DNA from 3 places in the Kosakonia cowanii JCM 10956 genome. Region 2 is predicted to be linked to each of the others. Evidence: predicted binding sites of a transcription regulator. Region 2 holds the regulator's gene; each other region holds the start of a gene.
The links. Region 2 encodes LexA, which represses DNA repair genes until DNA is damaged. Its sites were predicted from a motif close to TNCTGTATGTACATACAGNA; they were not measured.
Positions count from the first base shown of each region.

Region 1: a site for LexA is predicted at 5,287-5,306, ahead of dinB (DNA polymerase IV). Genes of this name have one in related genera too.
Region 3: a site for LexA is predicted at 6,352-6,371, ahead of rmuC (DNA recombination protein RmuC). Genes of this name have one in related genera too.

Region 1 is NZ_CP019445.1:2,205,119-2,214,717, reverse strand. Features, by position in the region: gene gpt (xanthine phosphoribosyltransferase) at 41-499, opposite strand; gene pepD (cytosol nonspecific dipeptidase) at 756-2,213, shown strand; gene prfH (peptide chain release factor H) at 2,255-2,869, opposite strand; gene BWI95_RS10350 (RNA ligase RtcB family protein) at 2,866-4,005, opposite strand; gene dinB (DNA polymerase IV) at 4,213-5,268, opposite strand; gene dpaA (peptidoglycan meso-diaminopimelic acid protein amidase) at 5,619-6,356, shown strand; gene BWI95_RS10335 (class II glutamine amidotransferase) at 6,327-7,094, opposite strand; gene lpcA (D-sedoheptulose 7-phosphate isomerase) at 7,236-7,817, opposite strand; gene fadE (acyl-CoA dehydrogenase FadE) at 8,055-9,599, shown strand, end outside.
Region 2 is NZ_CP019445.1:871,358-880,956, reverse strand. Features, by position in the region: gene ubiA (4-hydroxybenzoate octaprenyltransferase) at 1-570, shown strand, start outside; gene plsB (glycerol-3-phosphate 1-O-acyltransferase PlsB) at 785-3,205, opposite strand; gene BWI95_RS04050 (diacylglycerol kinase) at 3,338-3,706, shown strand; gene lexA (transcriptional repressor LexA) at 3,815-4,429, shown strand; gene dinF (MATE family efflux transporter DinF) at 4,504-5,838, shown strand; gene BWI95_RS04035 (CsbD family protein) at 5,972-6,181, shown strand; gene zur (zinc uptake transcriptional repressor Zur) at 6,566-7,081, opposite strand; gene BWI95_RS04020 (conjugal transfer protein TraF) at 7,413-8,678, shown strand; gene ycaC (isochorismate family cysteine hydrolase YcaC) at 8,720-9,343, opposite strand.
Region 3 is NZ_CP019447.1:13,588-23,186, forward strand. Features, by position in the region: gene tatD (3'-5' ssDNA/RNA exonuclease TatD) at 1-91, opposite strand, end outside; gene tatC (Sec-independent protein translocase subunit TatC) at 122-886, opposite strand; gene tatB (Sec-independent protein translocase protein TatB) at 889-1,413, opposite strand; gene tatA (Sec-independent protein translocase subunit TatA) at 1,417-1,680, opposite strand; gene ubiB (ubiquinone biosynthesis regulatory protein kinase UbiB) at 1,782-3,422, opposite strand; gene ubiJ (ubiquinone biosynthesis protein UbiJ) at 3,419-4,024, opposite strand; gene ubiE (bifunctional demethylmenaquinone methyltransferase/2-methoxy-6-polyprenyl-1,4-benzoquinol methylase UbiE) at 4,036-4,791, opposite strand; gene rmuC (DNA recombination protein RmuC) at 4,858-6,315, opposite strand; gene udp (uridine phosphorylase) at 6,448-7,209, opposite strand; gene BWI95_RS22670 (dienelactone hydrolase family protein) at 7,468-8,274, shown strand; gene BWI95_RS22675 (ABC transporter ATP-binding protein) at 8,298-9,326, opposite strand; gene BWI95_RS22680 (ABC transporter permease) at 9,314-9,599, opposite strand, start outside.

The sequences.
Region 1 (9,599 bases), 1.3 Mb from region 2:
CAACGCCCGGCAGAACCGGGCGCGTGTACAACAGGGGGGATTAACGGCCGCTGATTGGCGGAACGAAGGCTACGCCCATATCCCACGGCTGCTCAATCCAGGTATCCTGCGGGATATCAATCACATAATCATTCACCAGCGGGCGACCGGCCGGCTTGGCGAAGATAGTGACAAAATGTGCTTTCGGGTACATTTCGCGGATCGCTACGGCGGTGCCGCCGGTATCCACCAGATCGTCAATCACGATAAAGCCTTCGCCGTCGCCTTCCGCGCGCTTCAGTACTTTCAGTTCGCGCTGGTTGTCGTGGTCATAGCTGGAGATACAAACGGTATCGACATGACGAATGCCCAGTTCACGCGCCAGCAGCGCGCCTGGAACCAGACCGCCACGGCTTACGGCGATAATGCCTTTCCACTGTTCTGAAGGCATTAAACGGGCAGCAAGTTTGCGGGCGTGAATCTGCAACATGTCCCAGGTGACGACGTATTTTTCGCTCATGTGAAGTGTCCCAGCCTGTGTTTTACGGCTTAAAAAGTGTTCGAGGGGGAAATAGGTTGCGCGAGATTATAGAGATCTGACGCGCTAAAAACCAGTGTTACCCGGCATCGCCGCCGCTTTTTCCCCAATCCCGTGCTCGCGCTGTCGCCATAAAGTGGTATTCTCAACCGCATCTCGCAAGAGGGTCTTGCGATTCGTTTATCTAACCCGCGACCTGCACGCAACCTGTTCGCAGGCGCTTTTAAGGAGACTCATCGTGTCTGAACTGTCTCAACTATCTCCGCAGCCGCTGTGGGATATTTTTGCCAAAATCTGCTCTATTCCGCACCCGTCTTACCATGAAGAACAGCTCGCCGAACACATTATGGGCTGGGCGAAAGAGCAAGGCCTGCACGCAGAGCGCGACCAGGTGGGCAATATCCTGATCCGCAAACCGGCCACGGCCGGGATGGAAAACCGCAAGCCGGTCGTGCTGCAGGCGCACCTCGATATGGTGCCGCAGAAGAACAACGACACAGAACACGACTTCACCAAAGACCCGATTCGCCCCTATGTTGACGGCGAGTGGGTGAAAGCGCGCGGCACCACGCTTGGCGCGGATAACGGCATCGGTATGGCCTCTGCGCTGGCGGTGCTGGCAGACTCCACCGTGCAACACGGTCCGCTGGAAGTGCTGCTGACCATGACTGAAGAAGCGGGCATGGATGGCGCATTCGGCTTACAGGCGAACTGGCTGCAGGCGGATATCCTGATCAACACCGACTCTGAAGAAGAGGGTGAGATCTATATGGGCTGCGCGGGCGGTATCGATTTCATCACTACCCTGCCCCTGACCCGCGAAGCGGTGCCTGCCGGTTTTGAAACCGTCAAACTGACGCTGAAAGGGCTGAAAGGCGGCCACTCCGGCGCCGATATCCATTTAGGTCTGGGCAACGCCAACAAACTGCTGGCGCGCTTCCTGGCGGCTCATGCTGCTGAGCTGGATCTGCGTCTGCTCGACTTCACCGGCGGTACGCTGCGTAACGCCATTCCGCGCGAAGCGTTCGCCGTGATCGCCCTGCCGGCGGATAAAGCCGCACAGCTGAAAACCCTGGCGGATGAGTACCAGGCGATCCTGAAAAACGAGCTGGAAGCGAAAGAGAAGAATCTGGTGGTGCTGGTCGATAGCGTAAGCAGCGACAAAGCGGCGCTGACCGCGCAGTCGCGCGATGCGTTTGTTCGCCTGCTGAACGCCACGCCGAACGGCGTGATCCGCAACTCCGACGTCGCCAAAGGCGTGGTGGAAACCTCGCTGAACGTCGGCGTGGTCACGTTGCAGGATGACAGCGCTGAGATCATCTGCCTGATCCGCTCGCTGATCGATAGCGGTAAAGATTACGTGGTAAGCATGCTGGAATCGCTGGGTGCGCTGGCCGGTGCGAAAACTGCGCCGAAGGGCGGCTACCCGGGCTGGCAGCCGGATGCCCAGTCGCCGGTGATGGCGCTGGTGCGTGAAACCTATCAGCGTCTGTTCAACAAGATGCCGAACATTCAGATTATCCACGCCGGTCTGGAGTGTGGTCTGTTCAAAAAACCCTATCCGGAGATGGATATGGTGTCGATTGGGCCGACCATTACCGGCCCGCACTCGCCGGATGAGCAAGTGCATATCGAAAGCGTGGGCCACTACTGGACCCTGCTGACCGAACTGCTGAAATCTATCCCGGCTAAATAAGCCTGCTGTCCGCGCCGCCCGGCGCGGACATTTTCCTTCCTTTACTGCGCCTTAAACCCTGGCCCCTTAAAGGTGCGCACCGGGTTGCCGCGCTCTATCTGATGATGAAACAGCCTGCGTTCCGACTTAAGCGCCGCGCGCTCGTCATCCTGCGCCTGCTCCAGCCGGTGTGAAATCAGCAGCATCGCCAGCCGCTTATTCGCATGCTGGCTGCGCTCCGACTGCACTTTTACGCTAATGCCGGTGGCAATATGCGTGGCGCGCACGGCGGAATCGGTTTTATTCACGTGCTGGCCGCCCGGCCCGGATGAGCGCAGCGTCTCAAAGCGGATGGCGCTATCCTGCAAGGCAGTCTGCGGAATAAACTCCGCCACGCCGATAAACCAGTTCTTCCGTGCATGATTGGCGCGATAGGGGCTCGGGCAGATCCACTGCACCGTGCCGCACCAGCGCGCACTCAGCGCCTGCGCGTTTTCGCCATCGAGTGAGACCAGCACCGAGCGGTAGGCGCCCGGCTGGCGCGCCGCTTCCGTTTCGATCACCGCCAGCGACACCTTTTGCGCCTCAGCCTCTTCCATCAGCCGCGCTAACGCTTTACCCACTGCCAGGCAGCACTCATCAGGCCCCTGCGCGGAGGAGAGTTGCAACAGTCTCATTCGCCCGCCCCTCCGCTCACTTTCAGGGTTAACACCGGGCGCAAGCGCGCAACCGGCGTCACCAGATCGGCGTCGACCAGGCACTCAAGCACGCTCTCAACCGATTTATACGCCTGCGGCGCTTCTTCATAGATCAGCTGCCGATCGCGGCAAATCACCCGGCTGCCGAGCGGTGTGCGTGCCAGTTGCGCCGGGGTGAATTTCCCGGACAAGCGCCCTTTGCACTCGGTGCGCATCCATTTGCGTCCCGCACCGTGCGCCAGCGAATAGAGGCTCACCTCGCTCACTTTCGGCATTACCAGCCAGCTGTGATCGCCGCGTGAACCGGGGATCACTACCAGGCCCTGCCCGTCCGGCGTCGCCCCTTTGCGATGCAGCCAACCGGCTTCACCGCCCACGGTGCAGGCTTCGACGAAGTTATGCGCCACATCGAGCAGCGCTTCGCCATCGGCGTTGAGATGATCGAGAATGCGCCGCGCAATCAGCGCCCGGTTGATGCGGGCAAAGTTAAGCGCGTCATCGTGCTCGGCAAGATAGTGGCGAGCCGCGTCGCTCCCCTCCACCAGCCCGGCGTGCGAGAAGGCGTCGACGTGGCGGCGCAAAATCTGCTGCCCCAGCCCGCGTGAACCGCTGTGGGCCAGTAACAGCAGGCGCTGCTCATCGAGGCCGCTTTGCGCGAACAGCGCCGCATCGCTCACGCTATCGACCTGTTGCAGCTCGGCAAAGTGGTTGCCGCCGCCAATCGATCCCAACGCGGCGCGCCAAGGGTGGTTTTGCCACGCATCCGGCACCGCTTCATCCAGCCAGTCGGCAGAGGCGCTATCGCCTAGCGCGCTGAGGCGTTTTTCGACCTTATCGGCGTTATATTTGCGCCGTACCATGTTGGTCTGCCACAGCGCCATGCCGCAGCCGATATCGTTCCCGACCAGCGCCGGGTAGAAGCGCCCGGTGGAGAAAAAGGCCGCGCCAATCGGGTAGCCTCGGCCGGGGTGAAGATCCGGCATGCCGACGACGCGCGTCATACCCGGCAGTGCCGCAGTGGTGTGTAATTGTTGGATCGCTGAACCTTCGATCCACAGGTTTTCCGACGCAATATAGGAGATCGCGTCTGAGATATGACAAACAGAGTTGCCCATATACCAATCCATATGTAGAGAAATAAAAGGAATTGGCAGACGAAACCAGGGGCAAGTTTTTGAAGAATTAAGCCTGGAGAGGTCTGCAAAGAGAAATCAGGGCATGGTGTGTCATGGTGAACCTCCTTTGCAGTTAATAGGGAATGAATAAACGCCGGGGATGATAAAGAAGCGGGCGGGAAATTACCACCGCAAATTCTGGTAGGGTTACAGCCCGAGCACCAGCTGGCGCTCAAGCTGCGGATCGAGCAGTGTGACGTGCAGGCCAACCAGCCGCACGCCGCGCCCGCCGCGTCGCTCATCCCATGCCTGACGCGCAGTGGCGAGCAGATCCTCTTTATTCAGACACGGCCAGACATGCTCCTGGGTGGTCTGCTGAAAGTCGTTGAACTTCAGTTTCACTCCCTGGCGGGCGATGCGCAGATCCGGTTTTACCACCGAAAGCCGCCGCTCAAGCTCCGGGTAGAGCCGCTCGATAATCGCCTCGCACTCCTCCCACTGATGAATATCCTCCACCAGCGTGCGCTCAACGCCGACCGATTTTCGCAGCCGCTCGCTGCTGATCTCCCGCTCATCGATCCCCTGGCTGCGCTCCCATAATACGCGGCCAAACTTGCCAAACCGCTTAAGCAGCATGGCGAGATCGCTCCTCTGCACATCCTCACAGGTGCGCAGCCCAAGGGTCTCCAGCTTGGCCGCTGAGACTTTGCCGACGCCGGGGATTTTGCTCAGCGGCAGCGTGCGCAGAAAGGCCGGCACTTCCGCAGGGGTAATCACATATTGCCCGTCGGGCTTATTGAGATCGGAGGCGATTTTAGCGAGGAACTTCACCGGCGCGATGCCCGCCGAGGCGGTAAGCTGCGTCTCATTAAAGATGGTCTGGCGGATCTCCTGCGCCATCAGCGTTGCAGAGCCGTAGCAGTGCGGGCTGTCGGTAACATCAAGATAGGCTTCATCCAGCGACAGGGGTTCAATCAGTGAGGTGTAGCGCGAGAAGATGTCGCGGATCTGGCGGGAGGCTTCTTTATAGGCGTCGAAACGGCCAGGTAACAGCGTGAGGTGCGGGCAAAGTTTTAGCGCCATTCCGGTTGGCATCGCGCTGCGCACGCCATATTTTCGCGCCGGGTAGTTGGCGGTGCTGATGACGCCGCGCTGCACGCGGCTGCCACCAATGGCAATCGGAATGTCGCGCAGGGCCGGGTTGTCGCGCATCTCTACCGCCGCGAAAAAGCAGTCCATATCGACATGTATGATTTTGCGCATGCGTACACCCTCACAGAACACTGGATAAGTATACAGCACGTTCCAGCGAAATGAGAAGCCAGCCGAGAAACCGCCGAAAAGAGGGCAATCTGCTGTTTAATTCTCAGCATTTACTTTCATAATAGCCGTCGCCAAATTGCGCAGGTGGTTGAAAGGAAAAACAGAACACTTTTTGTGCGATGGCGAAAAGACAATCAACAGGATCGACGGGCGCGGAATCACCGCTATTCGGGGCTTGCGAAAAAATGTCGGAGTGCTAAGGTTAGCGCTCAAAACAGAATTGTCCGAATTCTGGGCATCTTTTGCCGTTCTGGCAAAGTCGTATCCGTTTTATCAAGGAAACACGTTGTATGCGCAAAATCGCATTGTTCATTGCGATGCTTCTGATCCCGTGCGTCTCCTTTGCTGGCCTGGTTGGCAGCAACAGTGCCACTAAGCCGGTAAGCAAAGATTTTAAACAGCAGTTGATGGGGTCACCGGTCTATATTCAGATCTTCAAAGAAGAGCGCACCCTTGATCTCTACGTCAAGATGGGCGAACAGTATCAGCTGCTCGACAGCTATAAAATCTGCAACTACTCCGGCGGCCTTGGGCCTAAACGCCGTCAGGGCGATTTTAAAAGCCCGGAGGGGTTCTATTCGGTACAGCGCAGCCAGCTTAAGCCGGACAGCCGTTTCTATAAGGCTATCAATATTGGCTTTCCGAACAACTTTGACCGCGCCCACGGTTATGAAGGCAAATACCTGATGATTCACGGTGCCTGCGTCTCCATCGGCTGCTACGCCATGACGGATACCGGCATTGATGAGATCTTCCAGTTTGTTACCGCAGCGCTGATTTTCGGCCAGCCGAGCGTGCAGGTGAATATCTATCCGTTCCGCATGACCGATGCGAACATGCAGCGTCACAAATATTCGACCTACGCGGATTTCTGGAAGCAGTTGAAGCCGGGGTATGACTACTTCGCGGCCACCCACCAGCCGCCGATTGTCGCCGTGGTGGATGGACGCTACGTGGTCAGCAAGCCGCTGGCTACCTCCGTGCAGCCGCAGCTGGCGTCAAACTATACGCTCACCGAGGCAAAATAACGCCCACTCGCCTGGCATAATCTTGTGCCAGGTTTCGTTTGCCGTTAACGGCTGCGTCGCAATCACGGTGACCACATCATTCGGTGTGGTCTCACGCTGAAAATCAATCTCCACATCCTGATCCAGCAGCTTCGCCACGCCAAACGGCGCGCGGCGGGTAATGCAGAAGAGATTGGTGGAGCAGAACGCCATCACATAGCGCCCGTCCGACAGCAGCATATTGAACACGCCCTTCTCACGCAGCTCCAGCGCCAGCGTCGCAATATACTTAAACACCGCCCCCATATTGCCCGGCGTGCGCGGGTAGCGCTGCGTCAGCTTGTGCAGCATCCAGCAGAAGGCTTTTTCACTGTCCGTTTCCCCCACCGGGCGGAAGTTGCCGGTCTGCAAAGATTTATACCCCGTTAATTGGCCGTTGTGGGCATAGGTCCAGTTGCGGCCCCACAGTTCACGGGTAAAGGGATGGGTATTTTCCAGCGCCACTTCGCCGCGGTTCGCCTGGCGAATATGGGCAATCACCGAGCAGGACTTGATGGGGTACTCCTGCACCAGTTTGGCGACGGGCGAGTTGTAGCTTGGTTGCGGATCTTTGAAGGTGCGACAGCCTTTGCCTTCGTAGAAGGTAATACCCCAGCCATCTTTATGCGGCCCGGTTCCCCCGCCGCGCTGGACGAGACCGGTAAAACTAAAGCAGATATCGGTCGGCACATTAGCGCTCATCCCGAGCAGTTCGCACATAGTCACCTCCACAACCGCCTCAATCTGAGAAGGCGTTATTGTTGCCGCCCATCAGACACGGGCAGCGCCGCGATTAACTGCGAAGTCACGCAGGAACGTTGAGCACTGCCCAGGCTGAACAGGGCAAATAAAAAGCCTGCTTTACGCCTTAACCATCTCTTTTTCGATCAGCTGAATCAGGATATGGATCACTTTGATATGGATCTCCTGAATGCGATCGGCATAGCCAAAGTGCGGAACGCGAATTTCGATATCCGCGGTGCCGGCCATTTTGCCGCCATCTTTACCGGTCAGGGTGATCACTTTCATCCCCTTCTCACGCGCCGCGGCAATCGCTTTGATCACGTTGCCAGAGTTACCGGAGGTGGAGATCCCCAGCAGCACGTCGCCCTCACGGCCAACGGCTTCCACATAGCGGGAGAATACATAGTCGTAACCGAAGTCGTTGCTGACGCAGGAGATATGGCTGACGTCAGAGATGGCGATCGCCGGGTAGCCAGGACGGTTTTCACGGTAGCGCCCGGTTAACTCCTCCGCAAAGTGCATCGCGTCGCAGTGCGAGCCGCCGTTACCGCAGGACAACACTTTGCCACCGGCTTTAAAGCTGTCGGCCAGCAGCACCGCCGCGCGCTGAATAGCGTGAATATTGGCTTCATCTTTCAAGAAATTCGCCAGCGTTTCCGCCGCTTCGTTCAGTTCGTTACGAATAAGATCCTGGTACATGAGGATATCCTTCAGCATAAATGTAAATAACACTGCGCAGTGTACCGGATAGGCTTTCAGCCGAGAAGCTAAAGCCGCCGCTCCCGCCGCCGTTTTCATTTTCCGTGCGCAAAACGACCTCAACAATGTGAACCAGGTTGTAATTATTTTGTAAACACATTGCTAAAAGAAATGACATCCACTACAAACAATACATCACAAGTGGTCAGACCTCCTACAAGAAGGGAGCTTTTCGTTATGATGATTTTGAGTATTGTCGCAACGCTCGTTCTGCTCGGTGTGCTCTTCTATCACCGCGTTAATCTGCTGCTCAGCAGCGTGATCCTGCTGGCATGGACCGCAGCCCTTGGGCTGGCGGGCATCTGGTCTCTCTGGATGCTGGTGCCGGTGGCGCTTATCCTCCTGCCGCTCAACTTCACGCCGATGCGTAAATCCTTTATCTCCGCGCCGGTGTTCCGCGGTTTCCGCAAAGTGATGCCGCCGATGTCGCGCACGGAAAAAGAGGCCATCGACGCAGGTACCACCTGGTGGGAAGGCGATCTGTTTCGCGGTAACCCGGACTGGAAAAAGCTGCACAACTACCCGCAGCCGCGCCTGACCGCAGAAGAGCAGGCCTTTATCGACGGCCCGGTTGAAGAAGCGTGCCGCATGGCGAACGACTTCCAGATCACCCATGAGATGGCCGATCTGCCGCCGGAGCTGTGGGCCTATCTTAAAGAGCACCGCTTCTTCGCGATGATCATCAAAAAAGAGTACGGCGGGCTGGAGTTCTCTGCCTATGCGCAATCCCGCGTGCTGCAAAAACTCTCCGGCGTCTCCGGCATTCTGTCGATCACCGTCGGCGTGCCTAACTCCTTAGGCCCGGGCGAACTGCTGCAACACTACGGCACGCAGGAGCAGAAAGATCACTACCTGCCACGCCTGGCGCGTGGGCAAGAGATCCCCTGCTTTGCGCTGACCAGCCCGGAAGCGGGTTCCGATGCGGGTGCTATTCCCGATACCGGCGTGGTCTGCATGGGCGAGTGGCAGGGCGAGCAGGTGCTCGGCATGCGTCTTACCTGGAACAAGCGCTACATTACGCTGGCGCCGATTGCCACCGTGCTTGGCCTGGCATTTAAACTCTCCGACCCGGACAAACTGCTGGGCGGCGCGGAAGAGTTGGGCATTACCTGTGCGCTGATCCCGACCTCGACGCCGGGCGTGGAGATTGGTCGTCGTCACTTCCCGCTTAACGTTCCGTTCCAGAACGGCCCGACGCGCGGAAAAGATATCTTTGTACCGATTGATTACATCATCGGCGGCCCGAAAATGGCCGGTCAGGGCTGGCGTATGCTGGTGGAGTGTCTCTCCGTTGGTCGCGGCATCACCCTGCCCTCCAACTCAACGGGCGGCGTGAAATCGGTCGCGCTGGGCATTGGTGCCTACGCCCACATTCGCCGTCAGTTCAAAGTGGCGATTGGCAAGATGGAAGGTATCGAAGAGCCGTTGGCGCGTATTGCCGGTAACGCCTATGTGATGGACGCCGCGGCGTCGCTGATCACCTACGGCATTATGCTCGGCGAAAAACCGGCGGTGCTGTCGGCGATTGTGAAATATCACTGTACCCACCGTGGTCAGCAGGCAATCATCGATGCGATGGATATTGCCGGCGGTAAAGGCATTATGCTCGGCGAAGGCAACTTCCTCGCCCGTGCTTACCAGGGCGCGCCGATCGCCATCACCGTTGAGGGCGCTAACATCCTCACCCGTACGATGATGATCTTCGGTCAGGGGGCAATTCGC
Region 2 (9,599 bases):
ATCCTTGTGCTGCTGGCTTTTGCGCTGGTGCTTACTCTCAATCTGATGACGATCCTGCTCTCGGTCGCTGCGCTGGGCCTGGCCTGGATCTACCCGTTTATGAAGCGCTATACGCATCTGCCGCAGGTGGTGCTGGGGGCGGCGTTTGGCTGGTCAATACCGATGGCATTTGCCGCTGTGAGCGAGTCCGTGCCGCTGAGCTGCTGGATTATGTTCTTCGCCAACATTCTGTGGGCGGTGGCCTATGACACCGAATATGCGATGGTCGATCGCGACGATGATGTGAAGATTGGCATTAAGTCGACGGCGATCCTCTTTGGGCGTCACGACAAGCTGATTATCGGCATTTTGCAGGTGCTGGTAATGGCGATGATGGCGGCAGTCGGCTGGCTGAACGGGCTGGGGTGGAGCTATTACGCCACCGTGCTGGTTGCCGGGGCGCTGTTTGTTTATCAGCAGGTGCTGATTGCAGGCCGCGAGCGCGATGCCTGTTTTAAAGCCTTTCTGAACAATAACTACGTTGGTCTGGTGCTGTTTCTGGGGCTGGCGGTGAGCTATCTGCACGTATAGCGCGGGTTTGTCGGGGTTGTGCGCTCGTGCGCTGGGTTGACGGGCTCGGGCGCTGAGTTGCCGGATGGCGGCTGCGCCTTATCCGGCCTACGGGTTCGGTGCCCCTGAAACCGCCCAGGCCGGATAAGCGTTTGCGCGCCATCCGGCAATGAGCATACCGTTCAGCATTATCACCCAGGCCGGATAAGCGTTTACGCGCCATCCGGCACTTCCGTTACTCCGCTTGCGTCGCACTCTCGATCGTTAAACGCACATCCGATGTCATCAGCTCCGCCAGCATCTGGTAAACGCCAAGCGTGCGCGCCGGATCGGCGTCGCCGGTATCACTGATATAACCCTCGTCGCGCAGCGTCAGCACCAGCGTGCTGAAGACCGCTTTATCGAAGAACTCCGGTGCGTTGATGCCATGCAGCACCGACAGACGTTGCGCCAGCGTACGGCTCTCTTTCTCCAGCGTACTGCGGTTCATCGCCGGATTGGCGCTCAGCAGCCAGAAGGTGATGGCATAACGCTGCAGCGTCTCGCGCGCGCCTGCGGCCAGCAGCTGCAGAGTGCGTGAGTGTGCCGGATTGATGCTCAGCAGATCCTCTTTCAGGGTAATCAGCCCCTGGCGCACCAGCTCCTGAATCAGCTTATCCAGCACCTCCGCCAGCTCTGCATTTTCCCAGCGCAGGAACAGCTCGGCCTTCAGCATCGGGTAGAGCAGTTCCACATGACGCAGAATTTCACCGCGTGAGATGGCACGATGCTGGGTGACAATCGCCGCGATCAGCGACGGCAACATCAGCATGTGCGCAATATTGTTGCGGTAATAGGTCATCAGCACCGCCTGCTCGCGCGGCAGGATGATGATATCGCCGATGGTGTCCTTCTCGACCTCAAACTTGTTCATCTGCAGCGCGTGAGCGATAAGCTCAGCGGCGCTGGCGGATGGTGCGGTGGAGTCCGGGGAGTAGGGCACATTGCGCATCAGCTCAAGGTAGCAGTCAAGCTGCTCGGTGAGCTGCTCGCGCGTCAATGAGCGCTGGCGCGAAGCCAGCAGCGCCGTACAGCAGAGGTTCATGGCGTTTGCCGCCCCGGCATTGTTGATGCGAACCATCAGATCGGCGGCGATGCTATTAACCGTCGGCGTCAGCCATGCCGGACGGATCGCTTCAATCGGATCGATCGATTCGCGCCACTCCGGTACATGGTGGTTCAGATAGTTCATCAGCGGGATTGGCTCGCCGAAGTTCACATAGCCCTGACCGAGGTTACGCAGCTTGCTGAGGCCGCGCACCATCTGCAGTAGGCTCTCTTTCTCTTTTGTCGCGCCGCGCAGCTCTTTGGCGTAGGTGCCGACCTCCATCACATGCTCGTAGCCGATATAGATAGGCACCAGCGTGATTGGGCGTGTGCCGCCGCGCAGCATCGCCTGGATAGTCATCGACAGGGTACCGGTTTTCGGATCGAGCAGACGCCCGGTGCGCGAGCGACCGCCCTCAACGAAATACTCCACCGAATAACCGCGGCTAAACAGCTCGCCCAGATATTCACGGAACACCGTCGAGTAGAGCTTGTTGCCTTTAAAGGTACGGCGAATAAAGAAGGCGCCAAGGCGGCGGAAAATCGGCCCGGCGGGCCAGAAGTTGAGGTTGATCCCGGCCGCAATATGCGGCGGCACCAGGCCCTGGTGGTAAAGCACGTAGGAGAGCAGTAGGTAGTCCATGTGGCTGCGGTGGCAGGGCACATAGACAATTTCATGGCCCTCGTGCGCCAGCTGGCGTACGCGCTCGGCGTTGTGCACGTTGATCCCCTGATAGAGCCGGTTCCACGTAAAGCCGAGGATACGGTCGGTCAGGCGAATCATCTCGTAAGAGAAGTTAGCGGCAATCTCTTCCATCAGCGCGATCGCGTTCTGCTGCGCCTTATCGTGGGAGATCTTTTTGCTGCGCGCTTCATCTTCCACCGCACGGGCAATCGCTTTCGACGATAGCAGCTTATTGAAGAGATCCTGACGCGCCGGCAGGCGTGGGCCAACGGCGGCCAGACGCTGACGGGCGAAGTGCATACGCGCCACGCGGGCCAGTTTCTGCGCGATGATCTTATCCGTACCATGTTCGGTCGCCATGCGGCGCAGCGAAACCGGCGGGGAGAAGCGCACAAAGCTGTCGCGGCCAAGCCACGAAACAGCGAAGAATTTCTGCACACCGTTGAGCATGCGCAACGGCGGGTTGATTTCACCCTTTTCACGCCCCGGCGAGCGGCCAAACATCACCGATACCGGCACCATCTGCACATCCAGATCGGGATGGCTGCGGTGTAAATCCAGATAGTCGTGGAACAGTTTGATCGACTCTTCTTTCGGCGTGTAATAGGTGAATACGCGCGGGCCGCCGTGAATAAACACGTAGCGTGGCAGCAGCGCGCCATCGATCTCCAGCGGTTCGAGGGGATCGGGTAATTCATGCGCCAGGCACTGCTCGCGCAAGGTCATTAAGTCAGCCTTTGAGTTGTAAGGCAGCACGTACATAATAGGACGTGATGTGTCGAGCCCCAGTTCCTGTGCAGGTTCTGCGGGGATCGATTTACTTTTTACCAGCACGCTTAATGGTAAGTTCAGTAATTTGTAGTAAATTCGTGGCCAGCCGGACATAAAGGGTGTAAAGCCTCTGGTTATTAATAGTGCCATTGCGCCGCAAGAATATCAGAAAGCACGCATAATTTCTGTGGTACCGCTGCGTGTACCACTACTCATTGACGCTTAATAGTTAAAAAGGTTCTTTTCATGGCCAATAATACCACCGGTTTTACCCGGATCATTAAAGCCGCAGGATATTCGTGGAAAGGCGTACGCGCAGCCTGGATTAATGAAGCTGCATTTCGCCAGGAGGGCGTAGCCGTTGTTCTGGCTATTATTATCGCTGCATTTTTGGATATTGATGTCATCACGCGCGTCCTGCTTATTGGCTCGGTCACGCTGGTGATGATTGTCGAAATCCTCAACAGCGCTATCGAAGCGGTTGTAGACCGTATCGGGTCTGAATTCCATGAGCTTTCCGGCCGGGCAAAAGATATGGGATCGGCGGCGGTGCTGATGACAATCTTACTGGCGGTCTTTACCTGGGTCTCGCTTCTTTGGTCACATTTTCGATAGCGTTTCCATAATTCTATAACACTCTGGATTTTTGCTTAAATGTGGTTTCAAAATCGCCGTTGACTGTATATACTCACAGCATAACTGTATATACACCCAGGGGGCGGGATGAAAGCATTAACGGCCAGGCAGCAAGAGGTGTTCGATCTGATTCGCGATCGCATCACCCAAACCGGTATGCCACCGACGCGTGCGGAAATCGCACAGCAATTGGGGTTCCGTTCCCCAAATGCAGCCGAAGAACACCTTAAAGCGCTGGCGCGCAAAGGGGTGATCGAAATCGTATCTGGTGCATCGCGCGGTCTCCGCCTGCTGCTGGAAGAAGAGAACGATATTGGTCTTCCGCTGATTGGTCGCGTCGCTGCGGGTGAGCCGCTGCTGGCGCAACAGCATATCGAAAGCCACTATCAGGTCGATCCGAATCTCTTTAAACCGCATGCGGACTTCCTGCTGCGCGTTAGCGGGATGTCGATGAAAGATATCGGTATTATGGACGGCGATCTGCTGGCGGTGCATAAAACCCAGGATGCGCGTAACGGCCAGGTGATCGTCGCCCGTATCGAAGATGAAGTAACGGTGAAGCGCCTGAAAAAACATGGCAACACCGTTGAACTGTTGGCGGAAAACAGCGACTTCTCTCCGATTGTTGTTGATCTGCGTAAACAGAACTTCACCATTGAAGGGCTGGCAGTTGGCGTGATCCGTAACGGTGAATGGCTGTAACGCCTCTTTTCTCTGCTGTGGCGCCCGTTTAGCGCCGCAGCGCCACGCTTCCTCTTTTTAACGACGCTTACGCTATGCCGCTGTTAACCGCATCCGACAAAGCTTTGTGGCGGCTTGCGCTGCCGATGATTTTATCGAATATCACCGTTCCGCTGCTGGGCTTAGTTGATACGGCAGTGATTGGTCATCTGGATAGCCCCGTCTACCTTGGCGGCGTGGCGATTGGCGCAACGGCAACCAGCTTCCTCTTTATGCTGCTGCTGTTTCTGCGTATGAGCACCACCGGGCTGACCGCCCAGGCATTTGGTGCAAAAAATCCCTCTGCACTCTCACGTGCGCTTGTCCAGCCTCTGCTGCTGGCGCTCGGCGCAGGTATCGTCATTGCGCTGCTGCGTACGCCGCTTATCGACCTGGCGCTGCATATTACCGGCGGCAGCGAGGCAGTGCTGGAGCAGGCGCGGCGCTTCCTTGCCATTCGCTGGCTGAGCGCACCCGCCTCGCTGGGCAATATGGTGCTGCTTGGCTGGCTGCTCGGCGTGCAGTATGCCCGCGCACCGGTGATACTGCTGGTGGTCGGCAATCTCTTCAATATCGTTCTCGACCTCTGGCTGGTGATGGGCCTGCATATGAATGTGCAGGGCGCTGCGCTCGCGACGGTTATCGCGGAATATGTCACCTTCTTTATCGGCTTGCTGATGGTGCGGCAGGTTTTACGCCGGCAGGCTATCTCTCTTTCGATGCTGAAATCCGCCTGGCGCGGCGGCGTTCGCCGTTTGCTGGCGCTCAATCGCGATATCATGCTGCGCTCGCTGCTGCTGCAACTCTGCTTTGGCTCCATCACCGTGCTGGGTGCTCGTCTCGGCAGCGAAACGGTCGCCGCCAACGCGGTGCTGATGATGTTCCTCACCTTTACCGCCTATGCGCTTGACGGCTTTGCCTATGCCGTCGAAGCCCACTCCGGTCAGGCTTACGGCGCGCGCGATGGTAGCCAGTTGCTGCACGTCTGGCGCGCGGCCTGCCGGCAGGCAGGGTTTGTGGCCCTCGCCTTTGCCCTTGTCTACGCGCTGGCAGGAAGCACGCTTATTGCGCTGCTGACCTCCATTCCTGAACTGCAGGCGGTTGCCGGACACTATCTTATCTGGCAGGTGGTATTGCCGCTGGTGGGGGTGTGGTGCTATTTGCTCGACGGCATGTTTGTGGGTGCGACGCGCGCGGCTGAAATGCGTAACAGTATGGCGGTTGCCGCTGCCGGTTTTGGCCTGACCCTGCTGACGGTGCCGTGGTTTGGCAACCACGGTTTATGGCTCTCTCTGGCGGTTTTCCTGGCGCTGCGTGGTATCACGCTGGCGCTGATCTGGCGTCATCACTGGCGCAACGGCAGCTGGTTTGCCAATGCCGACAATGCATGAGGATCTGCGGCTTCGTCTGGCGTGTATGGTTAAAGATTCCGAATAAAAAACCGAACGCCGAATCCTTATCTACAATAATTAATACGTTCAGCACGCAAGAACGTCATTTTAACCGAACGATAAGGAGTCAATTATGAACAAAGACGAAGTCGGCGGTAACTGGAAACAGTTTAAAGGTACTGTTAAAGAGAAATGGGGCAAATTGACCGATGACGATATGACCGTCATCGAAGGTAAACGTGACCAGCTGGTAGGTAAAATCCAGGAGCGTTACGGTTACGCGAAAGACGAAGCGGAGAAGGAAGTTACAGATTGGGAATCACGTAACGAATACCGCTGGTAGCCAACACTTCCCCCTCAAGTGTATTAACCCTCACAGGCTACCCTGCCCGTAGGTACAAGGATGTACCTCCCTAATCTCCAATCCCTTCATCTTTCACGTTTTATCTGCGTTGGCTGCACTCGCTCACATGAGTCACATACTTTCGTATTCTTCCCATGATTCGCGCGCTTGCCGAATCCCTTCATCTTTCACGTTTTATCTGCGTTGGCTGCACTTGCTCACATGAGTCACATACTTTCGTATGCTCCCCATGATTCGCGCGCTTGCCGCCTTGCTAAAACGCGAAATATTTTGGGATTACTATCTGAAATAGAAACAGAAACAGAAACAGAAACAGAAACAGAAACAGAAACAGAAACAGAAACAGAAACAGAAACAGAAATTTTAACGCGGTTTTTTCTTCACCTGCAGGCTGTGATCGTGCTGGCAATGGTCGTGATGACGGCAGGCTTCGACCTCGACGCAGGCCGCGCATAAGCCGTGGGCTTCAATCACATTGTGGCGCAGGGCAAAGCCCATCTTCGCCGCCAGCGCATGCATAATATCTTCCACCCCTTCCGCCTGCTCCTCTTTAACCGCGCCGCAGCGGTCGCAGATAAACATCGCAGAGGTGTGCGTCGGCTGATCAAAGAGATGGCACAGCACATAGCTGTTGGTGGACTCCACCTTATGCACAAAACCCTGCTCCAGCAGAAAATCGAGCGCGCGGTAAACCGTGGGCGGCTTCGCCTGCGGTTCGCTCTCCCGCAGTAGGTCGAGCAGATCGTAGGCGCTGATGGCGCTCTTTTGCAGGCTCAGCAAACGTAAAACTTCCAGACGCTGTGGAGTCAGGCGCACGTTGCGCTGCGCGCACAGCTTTTCAGCCTGCACTAACATCTCTTGCGAAGTGGTCTTATCCATTGGCGCTCTCGGGTTGGTGAAAAGATGAAGCTTCACACTTTACCATGTCCTGCCGGAAACGCCGAGACCGCCAACTTTAAAGACACTTTCGGAACTTTCCTTCCCGAAATGATTTTCCTCTTCTATAAATAGTGAGTGCCATCACTATAAATATGATCCGACCGCCCTGGAGCGTTCGGAAGAGGTAGTGCCTTTTTCTACTGTTATTCACAGCAATATAAATTCCTGTTTGTGCGCAAACTAACAGGCTTAAATACTCATCTGGCTACGAGAACATACTGTGAAAATAAATGCGAAACTTTCGGTGGTCGCTATTGGTGTCTCCTTTTTTATGGCAAATCAGGCGGGAGCAGCCAATACATGGGCAGAGGCGCGTAACGATGCAATGGGTGGAACGGGCGTCGCATCGGCAAATTATGGCAGTGGAGCATTAATCAACCCGGCGTTGCTGGCGAAAGGTCAGCCGGAAGATGATGTCACCGTGATCCTGCCAAGCGTACAGGCACAAATTTCAGATAAGGATAATCTGCGCGACGAAATTGACTACATCAATGACAAAGTCGATCAATATAAAGATGTCGTCGATAATCTGACGGCAATAGACATTATTACCAACCCTTTCGGCACCGTCGATCAGTTCCAGAACGCGGCCAAAGATTTAGGTGACGAGCTGGTTAAATTGCGTGGTAAAACTGCGCAGGCTAAAGCGGCAGCCGGTATTGCGGTCAGCATCCCTAACGATGTGCTCTCTGCGGCTTTCGTCACCAAAGCCTACGCCCACGCGCGCGTTAGCTCCAATATCGATCAGCAGGATATTGATTACCTGCGCAGCATTCAGAACAGCGATGCCGTTGCGGTGCGTGAAGCACTGGGCGCGGCGCTCTCGCCAAACGGCAGCGATGAGATCACCCGTAACCTGAACTCCACCGCTTCCGGACGTGGCGCGATTGTCACCGACTTTGGCGTGGCGCTGGCACATCAGTTTGACGCGGGCGGCATTCCGCTCTCCGTTGGCGTAACGCCGAAGCTGCAAAAGGTGTGGGTCTACAACTACACGGCGTCGATTTATGACTACGACAGCAGTGACTGGAACAGCAGCCGCTACCGCCGCGATGACACCGGCTTCAACGTTGACGTTGGCCTCGCCGCCGACCTCAATGAAAACGTGACGCTTGGCTTAACCGGCCAGAACCTCATCTCGCGTAATATCGACACCCAGGATGCCATTATTCGTAACGGCAGAACGGGCGAAGTGCGCAACTACAAAGATACCTACCAGATTAGCCCGATCGTCACAGCCGGTGCCGCATGGCATAACGAGCTGGTAACGCTGAGCGCTGACGGCGATCTGACTGAAACCAAAGGATTTAAGAGCGAGAAGAACTCGCAGTATGTTGGCGTCGGGGCAGAAGTCCGTCCGCTTAACTGGCTGGCAGTACGTGCCGGTTACCGCGCTGATGTGAAGGGCGATGACAAAGATGTCTTCACCGCCGGTGTTGGCTTCTCGCCGTTCAACCGCGTTCATCTCGATCTGATGGGGCTGGTGGGCGAAGACGAAACCTGGGGTGCCGGCGCGCAGCTTAGCCTGACATTCTAAGGATTAACCGGAGGCGCTACGCCTCCGGTTTTCTACTGCGGTTACTGCTTGTTATGAATGGCAAAGCTGGTCATCAGGTTGCGGTAATCGGGAATATGGTTAGCGAAGAGCGTCCCCAGCCCTTCAACATCATTGCGCCAGTCGCGATGTAATTCACAGGCGACACCAAACCAGGTCATCAACTGCGCGCCAGCCTGCGACATGCGATTCCATGCCGAATGACGCGTAATCTCGTCGAATGTTCCTGACGCATCGGTCACCACAAACACTTCAAATCCCTCTTCCAGCGCCGATAAAGCAGGAAAAGCGACGCACACTTCCGTCACCACACCGGCAATAATCAGCTGCTTTTTGCCTGTGGCTTTAACGGCATTCACAAAATCTTCGTTATCCCAGGCATTGATATTGCCCGGGCGCGCAATGTAAGGCGCATCGGGAAATTGCGCCTTTAGTTCAGGAACGAGTGGGCCATTTGGCCCGGTTTCGAAACTGGTGGTCAAAATGGTGGGAAGCTTAAAATATTTTGCGAGATCGCCTAATGCCAGCACGTTGTTTTTGAATTTGTCGGGATCGATATCCCGCACCAGAGAGAGTAAGCCTGCCTGATGATCAACAAGCAGTACCGCAGCATTATCTTTATCAAGGCGAACATAAGGTGTGGTCATGTTTCAGCTCCTGTCACCCGCAGAGGTGAAGTGAATAGTGCGATTTATTGGAATAGAACTACGCTGACTAACAAAAATGATAGGTCATGGTTAAGTTTTGACCAGCGTGACGGCGCGGGCCTGTTTGCGGATGCGGGCCGCACGCCATCGGATTTAACGCATTTCTCTGTGCTAGAATGGCCGCCCGCGATTTCTGGAGTCGGTTTTTTGCCCGCGCCTGAGGTGGGAGCGATAACGAGAGATTGATTTTAATTGC
Region 3 (9,599 bases), on a different replicon from region 2:
CCGCCTGCGCGCGGGAGACAATATCATCCCGATCACGGTCAAACTGCGAGCTGGTTAAATTTACGCCAATATCAAACATGCTGTTTCCCATACAACAACCGCCCTGGCGGGCGGCTGATTATTACTCTTCGGTGGTTTCCGTTTCGCTCTCATCGTCCGGCACGCGACGCTTACCGACGTAGAAGCGAGCGAAAAAGACGCCGACTTCAAACAGGCAGTACATCGGGATCGCCAGCAGCGTTTGCGAAAAGACATCCGGCGGCGTCAGCAGCATGCCGACAACAAACGCGCCAACCAGCACATAAGGGCGCTTCTGCCGCAGGTCGTCCGGCGTAGTGACGCCCATCCAGCAGATCAGGACGATGGCGACCGGCACTTCAAACGAGACGCCGAAGGCCATAAACAGCGCCATCACAAAGCTGAGATAGCTGGCGATATCGGTCGAGACCTGCACCCCTTCCGGCGCGGTGTGGGTCAAAAAGCCAAACGCCAGCGGGAAGACCACGAAGTAGGCGAATGCCATACCGATATAGAACAGCAGCGAGCTGGAGACCAGCAGCGGCACCACCAGGCGGCGCTCATGCTTGTAGAGCGCGGGTGCAACAAAGGCCCACACCTGGTAGAGCACAACCGGCGCGGAGAGGATCAGTGACACCATAAAGGTGAGCTTGATCGGCGTGAAGAAGGGCGAGGCGACATCGGTGGCGATCATCGTCGCGCCCAGCGGCATCTGTTTGATCAGCGGCGCGGAGACCAGCTGGTAGATATCATTCGCGAAGTAGACCAGCGCGAGGAAAATCACCATCACCGCGATGATGCAGTTCAACAGACGTTTACGCAGCTCAATCAGATGCGCGATCAGCGGTTGGGTATCGTCTACGGCCATGTTCAGGACTTATCACTTGCAGAGGGGGTGGAGTCGGAAACCGGCGCAGCGGTTTTCGCCAGAGAGATTTTTGCCGGGGCAGTTTCTTCCGGCACTTCCTGGGGAGCCTGTTGCGGCGCGCTCACCTGATGTTCAGCAACGCCAGGCGTAACGCCTTCATGCTGCGCTTCGTAATCTTTCACCACCGGGTTATGGATGGTATGCGCTTCGTCACTCGCTTTTTCCGCGTCGTTGGCGCTGTAGGTGCGCTTCATCGATTCCGCCGCCTGACGCAGCTCGTCCATCGACTCTTTCAACTCCGGCGTCAGGTTATCCAGGCTCGCTTTCTCCACCTTCTTCAGGCTGTCCTGGAACTCCTGCAGCTTAAGCTCCTGCGTCAGTTCGTTCTGTACGGTGGTCGCCAGCGAGCGCAGGGCGCGGATCCAGCCAACCACAGTGCGCACGGCGACGGGCAAACGCTTAGGCCCCAGCACCACCAGACCAATGATAAAAACGAGTAACAATTCGCCAAAACCTATATCGAACACGACTTACACCTGCTCTTTATCGTGACGTTTTTCGTCGCTCTTCACGACGTCGGGGTTACGGGTATCAGAGAGATTCTTCGCGATAAAATCTGCATCCTGTGCCGATTTTGCCTCACTCTCTTTTTTATCATCGTCGCTCATCGCTTTTTTGAAGCCCTTGATCGACGCGCCAAGATCGGAGCCAATCGAGCCGAGCTTTTTGGTGCCAAACAGCAGCACAACGATGACCGCAATAACCACCAACTGCCAAATGCCGATACTACCCATACTCACTTCCCCTCTAAGAGACGATGTTAGAAAGAGGCCACAGTATACACGTTATCCCCTGGGCTGCATGTCCCTGACCGGCATGGCCAGGGCGCATCAGGTCAGCGCGTCTTACGCCAGCCCAGCAGCCAGACAAGCAGCCCGCCGCCCATTAACCACAAAGGATTATTTGCCAGCTCAGGACGGGTTATCAGCAATAACGTGCCGCTTAACAGCAGCGTCGCACCGATACCAAACAGATAGCGCGACTGCCCCTGCCGTACGCGGTTGACCTCTAACTCTCGGGCAATTTTATCAACGCTTTGTTGCAAATGTTTTCCTTGCTGCAATCCGTTGAAGATCAGTTCAGGAACTTCCGGCATTCTTTCGATCCAGAAGGGGCCCTTCTCCTTGATTGCCCGCACCAGCGCCGGGAAACCAACCTGGTCTTTGATCCACGTTTCAAGGAAAGGCTTCGCCGTTTTCCACAAATCGAGCTGCGGATAGAGCTGACGCCCTACTCCCTCAATGTAGAGCAGCGTTTTTTGCAGTAGTACCAGCTGTGGCTGCACTTCCATATTGAAGCGGCGCGCGGTGTTAAAGAGGTTCAGCAGCACGTGACCAAAGGAGATCTCCGCCAGCGGCTTCTCAAAGATCGGCTCGCAGACGGTACGGATGGCAAACTCAAACTCTTCGACGTTGGTATCTGCCGGTACCCACCCTGAATCAACGTGCAGCTCCGCCACTTTGCGGTAGTCACGGTTGAAGAAGGCGATAAAGTTCTCCGCCAGATAGCGCTTATCTTCTTTGTTCAGCGAGCCGACGATACCGCAGTCAATGCCGATGTATTGCGGATCTTCCGGGTGATCGTAGCTAACGAAAATGTTGCCAGGGTGCATATCGGCATGGAAGAAGCTGTCCCGGAACACCTGGGTGAAGAAGACCTGCACACCGCGTTCAGCCAGCAGCTTCATGTTGGTGCCGTTCTTCTCCAGCGCCGCGACATCGGAAACCGGGATGCCGTAGATGCGCTCCATCACCATCATGTTCTGGCTGCAGTAGTCGGAATAGACTTCCGGCACATAGAGCATCGGGCTGTTTTCAAAGTTGCGGCGCAGCTGAATGGCATTCGCCGATTCACGCAGCAGATCGAGTTCGTCGATCAGCGTCTTCTCATATTCGTGCACCACTTCTTGCGGGCGCAAACGGCGGCCATCCGGCAGCAGGCGCGGAACCCAGCCCGCCAGGCGGTAGATCAGGCGCAGGTCCGCTTTGATGATCGGCAGAATGTCCGGGCGGATCACTTTGATCACCACCTCTTTGCCATTCTCTTTCAGCCGTGCGGTATGCACCTGCGCGATGGAGGCGGATGCCAGCGGTTCAATATTGAAATCGTCAAACCACTCTTCGACCGGGCGATCGCCCATCGCTTTTTCAATCTGCTTTTTTGCAAGCCTTCCGTCGAAGGGCGCAACGCGATCCTGCAACATCGCCAGCTGATCGGCGATCATAGGCGGGAAGAGATCGCGGCGGGTGGAGAGCATCTGCCCGAATTTAATCCATACCGGCCCAAGTTCTTGCAGGGCAAGGCGCAGACGAACGCCCAACTCCTTCTCTTTATGCCGGTTGGGCATCCAGAAGAGGGTTCTGCGCCACAGGCGCAGCGGCAGGGTAAGACGCATGTTGGGGATGAGCTCATCAAGCCCGTAACTCAAAAAAGTCTGGATGATGAAATAGAGTCGCCGTAATTCTCCGGGCGTCATTTGCCCTCCAGTTTATCCAGTCGTTTGGCTAAGGCGTCCGCGGCACGTTCAGCGGCCGCTGTCTCTTCGGCAAACCAGGCGATTTCCAGCGCGCCCGGTGCCACCCGCCACTCTTCCGTTAAGGCTTCAGAGAGATAGCGCTGCTGGCGCGTAAAGCCGTGGCGAAAAAGGCGCGCGCCGCCGCGCAGAAATTTGCTGATACCCTCAGCGGCGATGTCGCCAGTCCACGGCGCAAGCACTTCCGCCGGGTCAAACTCGGCCTGATCCATCAGTGAAGAGAGGTTTTGTACGACCTGAATATCGCCCTGCACTTCCAGTTCACCGCTGCGGATAAGCGCGGTGAGCTGCTGACGATCGCGCAGCTTCGGCAGCACGTTGAGGCGGGTAATGACCGAACAGTCGGCTTCCCCTTCCCACTCGCTCAGCACGTCAACCTGGCGCTCGCTGAAGACCAGCACAATTGGCGCGGAAAACTCCTGCACCACCACGCGCAGCACTTTGCCGTAGAGACGCTGGCGCGCCGCTTTCAGCGCGCTGTCGCGGTAAAAAAAGGTATTCAGCACGCGTTCAATTCCCGCGGCCACCATCGGCTTAAAGGGCATACGCACTCCTGTCAGAATTTGTAGCCACGGTGCAGGGCAACAATACCGGCGGTCAGGTTGTAGTAATCGACGTTTTCAAAACCAGCATCCTGCATCATCGCTTTCAGGGTGTCCTGATCGGGATGCATACGGATGGATTCAGCCAGGTAACGGTAGCTCTCCGCGTCGTTTGCCACCATCTGACCAATGCGCGGCAGAACGTGGAAGGAGTAAGCATCGTAAGCTTTGCTCAGCGGCTCAATAACCGGTTTGGAGAACTCCAGCACCAGCAGACGGCCGCCCGGCTTCAGCACGCGAAACATGGAGCGCAGCGCTTTCTCTTTGTCGGTAACGTTACGCAAACCGAAGGAGATGGTGATGCAGTCGAAAGTGTTGTCCGGGAACGGCAGCGCTTCGGCGTTCGCCTGCACATATTCAACGTTGCCGATAACACCAAGATTGCGCAGCTTTTCGCGGCCCATCTTCAGCATCGACTCGTTGATATCCGCCAGCACAACCTGGCCGGTTTCGCCAACCAGACGAGAAAATTTTGCGGTGAGATCGCCGGTGCCACCCGCCAGATCGAGGACTTTCTGCCCACGGCGCACGCCGCTGCAATCGATGGTAAATCGCTTCCATAAGCGGTGGATGCCCATCGACATTAAGTCGTTCATCACATCGTATTTTGACGCAACCGAATGGAAAACATGCGCCACCATATCGGCTTTATTTTCCTTGGCGACGGTCTGAAAACCAAAGTGTGTTGTCTCTTTTGAATCTTCCGCCATCTTAGTGCCTGCTATTTAAGGATTTGTTGATGAAGTGTATCAGATTGGACGCGATTGCCCTACGTTTCAACCGCCCGAAGAGGCCTTCGCCGCAGCCTCTTCGCCCGGCGTCGCCATATCTAATCCCTTGTCTTGATTATGATCGTTAAACGCGTCTTGTCCTGCCCGCAGACGAAATTCTTCGTCCTGCTCCTGCGCCTGTGCGGCCAATTCCGGATTAATCTCGCGCTTGATCTCGACGCCAAGGCCACGAAATGCCTCAGTTTGTGCCAGCAGGTTGCCGCGCCCTGAGCTGAGTTTTTTCATCGCCTGGCGGTAGTTCTCCTGCGCCTTCTCCAGGCTCTGGCCAATCGCGGTCATATCGTCGACGAAGAGGCGCATTTTGTCATACAGGCGGCTCGCCCGCTCTGCGATCTGCTGGGCGTTGCGGCTCTGGTGCTCGTAACGCCACAGGTTGGCGATAGTGCGCAGGGCAACCAGCAGCGTGGTCGGGCTGACCAGCATAATGTTGTTTTTCAGCGCCTCGGTAATCAGCTCCGGCTGCCTGTCGAGGGCGATTAAAAAGGCGGGTTCCACCGGGATAAACATCAGGACGTAATCCAGGCTGCGCAGACCGGAGAGCTGCTGATAATCTTTTCTTCCCAGCAGGCGAATGTGGCCACGCACGGAGGTGATGTGCTCCTGCAGCGCCGCTTCGCGGGAGAACTCATCCTCGGCGTTGAAGTAGCGCTCGTAGGCCACCAGCGTCATTTTGGCGTCGATCACCACGTCCTTGCCCTGCGGCAGGCGCACAATAACGTCCGGCTGCATGCGCGCGCGGCTCTCGTTCTCCATGCTTACCTGGGTCTCATACTCATGCCCTTCGCGCAGGCCGGAGGCTTCAAGCACGCGGGTCAGCACCACTTCGCCCCAGTTACCCTGGGTTTTGTTATCGCCTTTCAGCGCGCGGGTGAGGTTGATGGCTTCCTGCGCCATCTGGGCATTCAACTGCTGGAGGTTACGGATCTCATGCGCCAGAGTGTGTCGTTCGCGCGCCTCCTGGCCGAAGCTCTCCTGCACCTGGCGGCGAAAACCGTCGAGCTGCTCGCGCAGCGGGGTGAGTAAGCCATTGAGGCTCTGGCGGTTCTGTTCGTCAACGCGACGGTTGCTCTGCTCGAAAATACGGTTAGCGAGGTTTTCAAACTGCTCGCTCAGACGCTGCTCGCTGCTGTGCATCTGGCGCAGTTTCTCTTCCGCATGCAGTTGAGTGGATTCAAGCCGGGTGGTGACTTCACGCAGATCCGCTTCCAGCGAGCTGTTGATATGTTGCAGGCTGCGCAGTTCGTTATTCAGCAGCTCGCACTCTTCGCGCCAGTGGCTGTTCTGGGCGATCTGCTGGCGGGCGGCGCTCAGTTCACTGAAGACATCGCGCTGCTCGGCGAGCAACTCCGCCTGCTGCTGCGCACCGCGCCAGCTTGCGGCCAGCCAGCCGACCAGTAACCCTGCCAGCGCCACGGCTGCCAGTACGATGATTGAACTCTCCATTCCGCTCCCTCTTCATCACCCATTCCGTCGGGATTGTGCTGTATAAACGTCCAGTTTGGAAGGGCTTTTCTGCGAGGCGTTACGCAAATAAAAAAGGCCGAACGCGTCGGCCTTGTAAATCTGGAAGCGGGATTACAGAAGTCGACGCGCGGCATCGACCACGATTTTCACCGCGTGGCTTTCGGTCTTCTTCATGGTTTCCGCGTTCGGGATCTCCTGCTGGGTGCGGTTGACGATCACCCCGGCAACCATCCCGGCGCGCAGCCCCTGGCTTGCACACATGGTCAGCAGCGTAGCGGACTCCATTTCATAGTTCATCACGCCCATTGACTGCCACTCTTCCATCGAGCCTTTAAAGCTTTTCACCACGCGGCCGGAGAAGGTGTCATAACGCTCCTGGCCCGGGTAGAAGGTGTCAGACGAGGCGGTCACGCCGATATGTTTAGTCGCGCCAATCGCATCGGCCGCAGCCACCAGCGCCGTGGTGCACTCAAAATCTGCCACCGCCGGGAACTCCATCGGGGCAAAGTGCAGGCTGGCACCGTCAAGACGCACGGAGGCGGTGGTGATCAGCACATCGCCGACGTTGATATGCGGCTGGATCGCGCCGGTGGTACCGACGCGCAGGAAGGTGCGGATGCCCAGCTGCGCCAGCTCTTCAACGGCGATGGACGTAGAAGGACCGCCAATACCGGTAGAACAGATGATCACTGCTTTGCCATCCAGCTCGGCGCGCCAGCTGGTGAATTCGCGGTGGGAGGCCAGCTTGACCGGCTTATCCATCAGCGCGGCGATCTTTTCCACTCGCTCTGGATCGCCAGGGACGATGGCCAGGGTAGCCCCTTGTAAATCGTTTTTAGTGAGGCCGAGGTGAAAAACATCAGACTTGGACATAACAGACTCCTCTGTGGTCGGTATTATCGGGGGGAGGTAAAACGGTACTTTACAGAAGCCACGCGCGTGTTTTCGTGACTGCTGTCACCATGAATGAAATTGATTGCACTCAATTTCCATAAAATAGTGATACTCGTCACACTAACACGTTATCCCCGCTAACTCAGCAGCAAAGATAGCCTGCGCACGGCGATTGCGCATGCCCTGGTCTTCATGACTATAGTTAGGGGAGCGCTAATAAAGGGTAGGGAGAATCTCATGACCACCACCAAACAGCCGGGCTTTGCGCCTGCGGCTTCACCGCTTGCGTCAACCACGGTTCACACGCCGGAAGAGAGGCTGATCGCAGGCGAAACTTCCATTCCAACGCAGGGCGACACCATGCCCGCGTATCACGCCCGACCAAAAGATGCTGAGGGCCCGCTGCCAATTGTTATCGTCGTGCAGGAGATTTTTGGCGTCCATGAGCATATTCGCGATCTCTGTCGCCGGCTGGCACTGGAGGGCTATCTTGCCGTCGCGCCGGAGCTCTATTTCCGCCAGGGCGATCCGAATGATTTTGCCGACGTCCCCACCCTCTTCAGCGGGCTGGTCAGCAAAGTACCGGATGCGCAGGTGCTGGCCGATCTCGACCACGTCGCCAACTGGGCGGCGCGTAATGGCGGTGACGCCCATCAACTGCTGGTGACCGGTTTCTGCTGGGGCGGCCGCATTGCGTGGCTCTACGCGGCGCACAACCCGCAGCTGAAAGCGGCGGTGGCGTGGTATGGCAAGCTGACGGGTGAAAAAACCCTGAATTCGCCGAAACACCCGGTCGATATCGCTACCGATCTGACCGCGCCGGTGCTCGGCCTTTATGGCGCGCAGGATACCGGGATTTCGCAGGAGAGCGTGGAGACGATGCGTCAGGCCCTGCGCGCGGCGAATGCCAACGCGGAGATCATCGTCTACCCGGAGGCGGGCCACGCATTCAATGCCGATTATCGCCCGAGCTACCATGCGGAATCTGCCGCCGACGGCTGGCAGCGCATGCTGGCGTGGTTTGCGCAGTACGCGAAAAAGTAGTGTTCCCACATGGAGGCGGCACGCTATGCCGCCTCCAGTTTCCAGCCTTGTAGTAAACGCACGCAGACCGACTGCTGCGGTTGCAGCGCGGCGTGATGAAACGCCGTCAGCCCCTGACCGTCCGCTAAACGTAGCGCCAGCAAATAGCGCTCGCCCTGATAAATACAGCTCTCCACCTGCGCGCTCAATCCTTCCCCGGCAATCTGCACATGCTCCGGGCGCACCAGCACCGGCTGCTGCGCGCCATACCCGCTCTGGGATAAGCCGTGATGCAGCGAGGCGCTGTCCAGCTGTTGATACCCGGCGGGCGTCGCCAGCGTCAGCACGCTGCCCTTACCAATAAAGCGCGCGACCCAGCCGCTTTTCGGCTGCTGATAGAGATCCTGCGGCGCCCCCCACTGCATCAACTCCCCCTGATGCAGCACCGCAATATGGCTCGCCAGCGCCATCGCTTCGGCCTGATCGTGGGTCACATAGACAAAGGTGGCACCAGTGCGGCGATGAAACTCCCGAAACGTCTGCTCCATGGTGGCGCGCAGGTGTCTGTCGAGATTGGCTAGTGGCTCATCCAGCAGCACCACTTGCGGTTCAGAGACCAGGCAGCGGGCCAGCGCAACACGCTGGCGCTGACCGCCGCTAAGCTCATGCGGCGCACGCCCGGCATACGCTCCAAGTTCAACCACCTCCAGCGCCGCCATCACCTGTTTTTGCCGCGCGGCACCGTTTACTTTACGCAGCTTCAGCGGATAACCGACGTTTTCGGCAACCGTCATATGCGGCCACAGGGCATAGGACTGGAACACCATTCCCATATCGCGCTGCTCCGGCGGCGTATGGTGGCGTTTATCCGCCAGCAGGCGTTCACCCAGCAGCAAACGCCCGTCGCTTAATGTCTCCAGCCCGGCGAGAATGCGCAGCGTGGTGGTTTTGCCACAGCCGCTGGGGCCTAACAGCGCGGTAAACGCGCCCTGCGGCAGCGTTAAGGAGAGATCCCGCACCACCGCCTGCTCGCCAAACACTTTGCTGAGCCCTTCAAGCTTCAGTTCTGCCATGGGATCACTCCTTTCGGTAGATAGCGCCCGAGCGCGCCGAGCAGCAGCATCACCAGTGCGACCAGCGCCACCACCAGCACGGAGAGCGCCGAGGCCAGCACCTTATCGCCGCTCTCATCAAGGTTGAAAATCACCACGCCGATGGTCTCCTTTCCCGCGCTCCATAACAGCGCCGAAACGGTTAACTCATTAACCGCCGTAAGAAACACCAGCAGCGCACCGGCGAATGCTGCCGGAGCCAGCAGCGGTAAGACGATATGGCGCAGACGCTGG